DNA from 3 places in the Thioclava sp. F36-6 genome. Region 1 is predicted to be linked to each of the others. Evidence: riboswitches for the same ligand, from Rfam matches in the RefSeq annotation. Region 1 holds a riboswitch; each other region holds the start of a gene.
The links. A riboswitch is a leader RNA that binds a small molecule or an ion and turns the genes downstream of it on or off. The one in region 1 is predicted to bind cobalamin.
Positions count from the first base shown of each region.

Region 2: linked by a shared signal. The riboswitch ahead of BMI88_RS06635 (hypothetical protein) and the one ahead of BMI88_RS14675 (TonB-dependent receptor) in region 1 are both predicted to bind cobalamin.
Region 3: linked by a shared signal. The riboswitch ahead of nrdH (glutaredoxin-like protein NrdH) and the one ahead of BMI88_RS14675 (TonB-dependent receptor) in region 1 are both predicted to bind cobalamin.

Region 1 covers NZ_MPZX01000003.1:90,052-92,310, reverse strand. The annotation lists gene BMI88_RS14675 (TonB-dependent receptor) at 1-1,156, opposite strand, end outside; cobalamin riboswitch at 1,295-1,489, opposite strand; gene BMI88_RS14670 (DUF475 domain-containing protein) at 1,519-2,259, opposite strand, start outside.
Region 2 covers NZ_MPZX01000001.1:1,436,432-1,438,690, reverse strand. The annotation lists gene ppsA (phosphoenolpyruvate synthase) at 1-832, opposite strand, end outside; cobalamin riboswitch at 961-1,164, shown strand; gene BMI88_RS06635 (hypothetical protein) at 1,289-1,594, shown strand; gene BMI88_RS06630 (homocysteine S-methyltransferase family protein) at 1,725-2,259, shown strand, end outside.
Region 3 covers NZ_MPZX01000001.1:1,434,115-1,436,373, reverse strand. The annotation lists gene BMI88_RS06630 (homocysteine S-methyltransferase family protein) at 1-457, shown strand, start outside; cobalamin riboswitch at 535-730, shown strand; gene nrdH (glutaredoxin-like protein NrdH) at 826-1,047, shown strand; gene nrdI (class Ib ribonucleoside-diphosphate reductase assembly flavoprotein NrdI) at 1,060-1,482, shown strand; gene nrdE (class 1b ribonucleoside-diphosphate reductase subunit alpha) at 1,464-2,259, shown strand, end outside.

The sequences.
Region 1 (2,259 bases):
TGTTGCCGCCGAAATCCGAGTGATCGTCATGGCGCGCCGAGGCGGTCACGTTCACCCCGTCCATCGGCGAGAAGGCATATTCGCCGAAGACGCCCGTATCGGCGGTCAGAACATCGCCCGTGACATAGGTGCCGGTATAGGTTTCCAGCGTGCGATCGGCGCCGAAGGTCACGCGACCCGGCCCGAGATCGGTCGAGGCTTTCCAGTCGAGTTTGCGGCGCTTGCCCTCGTAGCCATAGTCATAGACCGGATACCAGCGCGAGGTCGTGTAATAGGTCAGACCGAGCTCGTGATCGAGCGGACCTGTCGCGAATTTCGCGAAGAGACGCCCGCCCCGCTCCTTGTGGACGGTGTATTCGTTGCTGTCCGTGGGCGGCGAGCTGAAGCCGTTATCGAACTCGCCCCGATCGTTCTGCGCAAACCCGTTGAAGCCGATCAGCAGATTGTCGGAGATACGCTTCTGCGCACGCAGGCTCACGCGATCGGCGCGGTAGCCGTCTTTCTCGGTATTGCCGTTCTTCTTGTCGGCGGCCGAGAAGCCTGCGGTGTAGACTTTCGAAAGCTGGATCGCGAGCTCGTCGTCACCCTTCTTCCAGCCGAAGTTATAGGCCGCATTCGCGGTGTGGTAGGAGCCGAGCTCAAACTTGACGCTCTGGCTCACGCCATCCTCGGTCGGGCGCGGCGTGTCGAGGTTGATGACACCGGCGACCGCCTGCCCGCCATAGACCGCCGATTGCGAGCCGCGCATGATCTCGACCCGGTCGTAGTTGAACGTGTTGAACCGGCCCAGATCGGGCAGCACCTGCGGCGCGGACGGATCGGAGACGTCGATCCCGTCCACCATAACCTTCACGTAGTTCTGCGACACGCCGCGAATGGTGAAGCCGGTCTGCGCGCCCATCGGACCGCGCGACAGGATGCCGACGCCCGGCGATTGCGCGATCAGATTGGCAAGGCGGGTCTGGCCCGAACGCTCCAGCTCGTTGCGCGACAGCACGGTGACCGCCTGCGCGGTCTTGTCCGACGATTGCGGCTCGAGCGCGCCGTGATAGATCACGATCTCATCGAGTTGGTAAGGTTGGCTGTCTTGCGCAAGCGCAGGGGCTGCCAGCGCGGTGGTGAGCATCAGGCCCATGGTCAAACGGGTGCGGATCATATCCAATTCCCTCGTATCGCGACTCTGCGGTCGCGTGAACTTCGCATCGTAAGTCTTTGGAAATTTTTGGAATTTCCGCCGACGGTGAGAATGTCACCACTGACGGAAGACCGCCTCCGCTGCGCGCCCCGCACAGGCAGAAAGGATGAGCGCCTCGGCAGGTCTCCTGGCTCGCGGGTCTTGGTTTCGGCTGGCCTTCCCGGGTCGCCCCAGTGGCTCAGTCAGCCGTCACTCGCCGCTCACAGTTGCGGGGGCAGCCCCGGAATGAATGCACGCATCGCACCGGGTTCCCTTTTCATCCGCCAAGGCGGAACCGAAGTGCCCCTGCTGTGCCGCGCGCGCCGCAGTCTGTCAAGAAAATTTCAACTCTCGACGGCGGCTCTGCTGCGCCGGTTGAACCGGATCGAGGACAGGAGCGCTAGCCCGATCAGCCCCGCCCCGATCAGCCCGGTAATCACTTCGGGCACTTCCACCAGCGTCTGCGCGAACATGACGACGGAAAGGATCAGGATCGACCAGAAGGCGCCGTTCTCGAGATAGCGGAATTCACTCAGCGTGTTGCGCTCCACCAGCATCAGCGTCATCGAGCGCACATACATCGCGCCGATCCCCAGACCGATCGCGATCAGGAACAGGTTCTGAGTCAGGGCGAAGGCCCCGATCACCCCGTCGAAGCTGAAGGACGCGTCGAGCACTTCGAGATAGAGGAACGCGCCGAGGCCCGCCTTGGCCGTCTCGGCGGCGATATTCGTCCGGTCGAGCACGTGGCTGAGCACTTCGACACCGAGGAAGGTCGCAAGCCCGCAGATGGAGGCGAACATGAACTCGTCTTCGCGCCCTTCCGGCAGGATCCAGGTGAAGGCCAGAATGACGATCAGCACGAGGCCGATCTCGAGCCCGCGGATCGAGGCGAGCGCGCGCAACCGGCGTTCGAGTGCTCGGATCCAGTCGACCTCTTTGCCCTCGTCGATGAAATAGGTAAGCGCGACCATCATCAGGAAGGCCCCGCCGAAGCCCGCGATCGACAGATGTGCGTCCTCGATGATCTCGGCATATTCCGCCGGATGTTTCGCGGCCAGTTGCACCGCTTCCCACGGTCCGAT
Region 2 (2,259 bases), on a different contig from region 1:
GCACCGGGTTCGGGGCGTCCGGCCCGGCATAGATCATCTTGATCTCTTTCGCCCCGAGCTTCTTCTCGATGATCGGCTTGACGCCCGCCTTGCCAAGGAAGGGCTTGTAGACCTGAAACTCGTCCGGCGTGACCGCGCCCTGCACGACGTTTTCGCCCAAGCCCCAGGCAGCGCTGATCAGCACGACCTTGTCGAAGCCGGTTTCGGTGTCGATCGAGAACATGACGCCCGACCCGCCGATATCGGAGCGCACCATCTGCTGGACGCCCACGGAGAGCGCGACATCGAGGTGATTGAACCCTCTGAGCTTGCGGTAGGTGATCGCGCGGTCGGTGAAGAGCGAGGCATAGCACTTGCGGCAGGCGGTCAGAAGCTCCTCTTCGCCCGAGACGTTCAGATAGGTCTCTTGCTGACCGGCAAAGCTGGCATCGGGAAGGTCTTCGGCCGTGGCGCTCGAGCGTACGGCGACGGAGACCTCGGGCACCCCTGCCCGCTTCGACAGATCGCGGTAAGCCTCTCGGATCGCAGCCTCGGTCGAGTCGGGCCAGTCCCCGGCCACAATGGTGTCGCGAATGCTCTGCCCCGCGACGTGAAGGCTGATCTTGTCGGCATCGTAATCCGCGAGATAGCCCGCGATGGCCTCGGTCAGATTGTTCTCGTCAAGGAACATCCGATAGGCGTCGGAGGTGGTGGCGAAGCCCGGCGGAACCTGAATGCCCTTGGCGCCAAGCTCCTGCACCATCTCGCCAAGCGAAGAGTTCTTGCCGCCCACAAGCGCGACATCCTCGCGGCGTAAGCTATCGAAAGGAATGACTTCTTTCTTCGTGGCCATGAGCTCGCCTCCCCTGTTTGCACCTGCGGGCACTTTATCGCAGGGGCGCATTTCGACCTTGATCTCCGTCAACGCGGGCCCGCTTGTCCCACAGGCCCCAATCCGTTCTGGACAGCGCCAGATTTTCCTGCGATCAAATCTGCGATGGTGTCCGGCCCCAAAGGGTCGGCTGAAAAGGGAACACGGTGCGGGCGATGCCCAACTCCGTGACTGCCCCCGCAACTGTAAGCGGCGAGCGCCACCGGAAACGCCACTGACCTGCAAAGGTTGGGAAGGTCCGGTGAAGCTACGACCCGCGAGTCAGGAGACCTGCCATCTCGGATGCGCGCCTAGCGCATCTCGGTCACCTTAAACCCGGGCGGGGTGCCCTGGGACGGAGAGACGAGAGATGGACCAGATCGGACCTCGCATATCGCCGTGCCGCGACCACTCCCGCCCTTTTGCGCGGAGGGCGCGATGCTTTTGGAACGAACGCTTTCACTGCTACAACTCGATATAGGACCGATCTCGCCGCTGCGTGCGCGTGAGTTGGGGACGCTCGGCTACATGGAATGGCTCGGTACGCTGCCGGGCGACATGCCCTATGCGAAGGCGACGATCGTCGCCCATATGCAGGCCTATCCGCACTCGCTGATCTCGCCCGCGGTGGAGGTGTTCTGCGAACTCCTGCTGGAGTCGCTGACCCCGCAGCCTTTCGCCTTGCCGATCGAGATGCCTCCACCGGTGCGGCGCGGCGGTGCTCGCGCCCGACGCGGCCTCTGACCCGTTTCTCGTCTTGCGGTCGCATGCTGCGGCCCGGCCGAGGACCATTGCAGCAGGAAACGGCACTCCGTTTCCTGTGAGGCTCGGCTTTTCCAAACGATGGTCATGGATGAACTGAGAGGATCTCTCCATGAATGACAACAAACTGACCCGTCTGCTCGACGCGCGCCCGGTGATCTGCGCCGAGGGCTTCCTGTTCGAACTGGAACGACGCGGCTATCTGACCGCCGGGGAATTCGTGCCCGAGGTGGCGCTCGAATACCCGCAGGCGCTGCGCAATCTGCATGTCGATTTCCAGCGCGCTGGCAGCGATATCGTCGAGGCCTTCACCTATAACGGCCACCGCGAGAAGATGCGCGTGATCGGCAAGGAAGACCTGCTGGAGCCGCTCAACCGTGCGGCGCTGAAGATCGCGCGCGAGGTTGCCAATGCGAAGACCGGCAACCTGATGGCGGGCAATATCTCGAACACGAATATCTGGGACCCCACCGATCCGGCGCGACAGGCCGAGGTGCGTGCGATGTTCGACGAGATGATCGGCTGGGCGGTCGAGGAAGGCGCGGATATCATTATCGGCGAGACCTTCTACTACGCGGGCGAGGCGCTCTGTGCGCTCGAGGCCGCGAAGGCGTCAGGTCTGCCGGTGGTGCTGACGCTGGCGCCGA
Region 3 (2,259 bases), on a different contig from region 1:
ACAGGCGGGCGCCGATGTCGTCGGGCTGAACTGCTTCCGCGGGCCGCAGACAATGATGCCGTGGCTGCGCAAGGTGCGCGCGGCGGTAAGCTGCCATGTCGGCGCCCTGCCCGTGCCCTACCGGACCACGAAGGCGGAGCCCACCTTCTTCAACCTCTCCGATCACAACGGCTGCACCTGCCCCTCGCCGCACGGTCGAACCTTCCCGACCGCGCTCGATCCGCTGGCCTGCAACCGCTACGAGATCGGCGCCTTCGCACGCGAGGCGCAGGCGATCGGGGTGAATTACCTCGGCGTGTGCTGCGGGGCGAGCCCGATGCATATCCGCGAAATGGCCGAGGCCGTGGGCCGCGAGACCGAGGCCAGCCGCTTCTCGGAGCGCATGGAGAACCACTTCATGTATGGCCAGAACGCCCGCCTCCCGGCGCATATCCGGGCGCTTGGCGACGGAGCCTGAGGCTTGACGCAGCCCTGTCGCGCGAGAGTTTCGCGCGGCGGGGCAATCTATATATTGACACCACCACCCCTCACCGCCCAATATGATGTTGCTTTGGTTCCTGCGAGTCACTCCGCAGGCGAAGAGGGAAGCCGGTGAGATTCCGGCGCTGCCCCCGCAACTGTAAGCGGCGAGCCTTAGGTCCGAACGTCACTGGTGCAATGCGCCGGGAAGACGGACCCAGAGGCGCTCGAGCCGCGAGCCAGGAGACCTGCCAGAGCAGATAGACGACGACCGCGGCGGAGGGCCCGGGCGCGTGGCAGTGTGCTGTTCCGCCCTGCCCACGAGCCTAGTCCCGCGCTGCCGACAGCAAACAAAGGGACAGGAAAATGACCATCACCGTCTACGCGAAACCGGCCTGCGTGCAATGCACCGCAACGACCCGCGCGCTCGATGCCAAGGGGATCGATTACAACGTGATTGACCTGACCGAGGATGCCGCCGCGATGGAGATGGTGCAGGACCTCGGCTACCGTCAGGCCCCGGTCGTGATCGCGAACGAGGATCACTGGGCGGGCTTTCGCCCCGACATGATCAACCGGCTGGCTTGAGACCTAGCCGCGATGGGACAGGCAAAGCTGATCTATTACTCCTCGGCGTCGGGAAACACGCAGCGCTTCGTGGAGCGGCTGGGCCTGCCCGCGCTGCGCCTGCCCGTTTCGGCTGAGGCTCCGATGCCGACCCCGCCCGGCCCCTATGTCCTGATCTGCCCGAGCTACGCCGACGGCAAGGGGCGCGGCGCGGTTGCGAAACCGGTCATCGCCTTTCTCAACGACCCCACCCGCCGCGCGGGCCTGTGCGGCGTCATCGCCAGCGGCAATCGCAATTTCGGCGCACTCTTCGCCTGCGCGGGCGATCTGCTGGCGCGCAAATGCAATATCCCCGTGCTTTACCGGTTCGAGTTGGCAGGCACGGACAGTGACATCGCCCGCGTGCGCGCGGGTCTCGAAACCTTCTGGAGGCAGGAATGCTCGATAGCGACGTGACACCGAGCGGGGCCATGGCCTCGGAATTCGCGGGGCTTGATCACCACGCGCTCAATGCGATGCTCAACCTCTATGACGCGGAGGGCAATATCCGCTTCGACGCCGACCGGATGGCCGCGCGGCAATATTTCCTGCGCCACGTGAATCAGAACACGGTGTTCTTCCATTCGCTGGACGAAAAGCTCGGCTATCTGGTGGAGGAAGGCTATTACGACGCCGCCGTGCTCGATCAGTATTCGCGCAACTTCCAGCGCGCGATCTGGGACGCGGCCTTTGCCGCCAAGTTCCGCTTTCCGACCTTCCTCGGCGCGTTCAAGTACTACACCTCCTATACGCTGAAGACCCGTGACGGGCAGCGGTATCTCGAACGCTACGAGGACCGCGTCGTGATGGTGGCGCTGACGCTCGCGCGCGGCGACGAGGCGCTGGCGATGCGCCTGATGGAGGAGATGCTGGCGGGCCGCTTCCAGCCCGCGACGCCGACCTTCCTCAATGCGGGCAAAAAGGCGCGCGGCGAATTCGTGTCGTGTTTCCTGCTGCGGCTGGAAGACAACATGGAAAGCATCGGGCGCGGCATCAACTCGGCGCTGCAACTGTCGAAACGCGGCGGCGGCGTGGCGCTGATGCTGACCAATATCCGCGAATACGGCGCGCCGATCAAAGGGATCGAGAACCAGTCCTCGGGCGTGATCCCGGTGATGAAGCTGCTCGAAGACAGTTTCAGCTATGCCAACCAGCTGGGCGCGCGTCAGGGCGCGGGCGCGGTCTATCTGCACG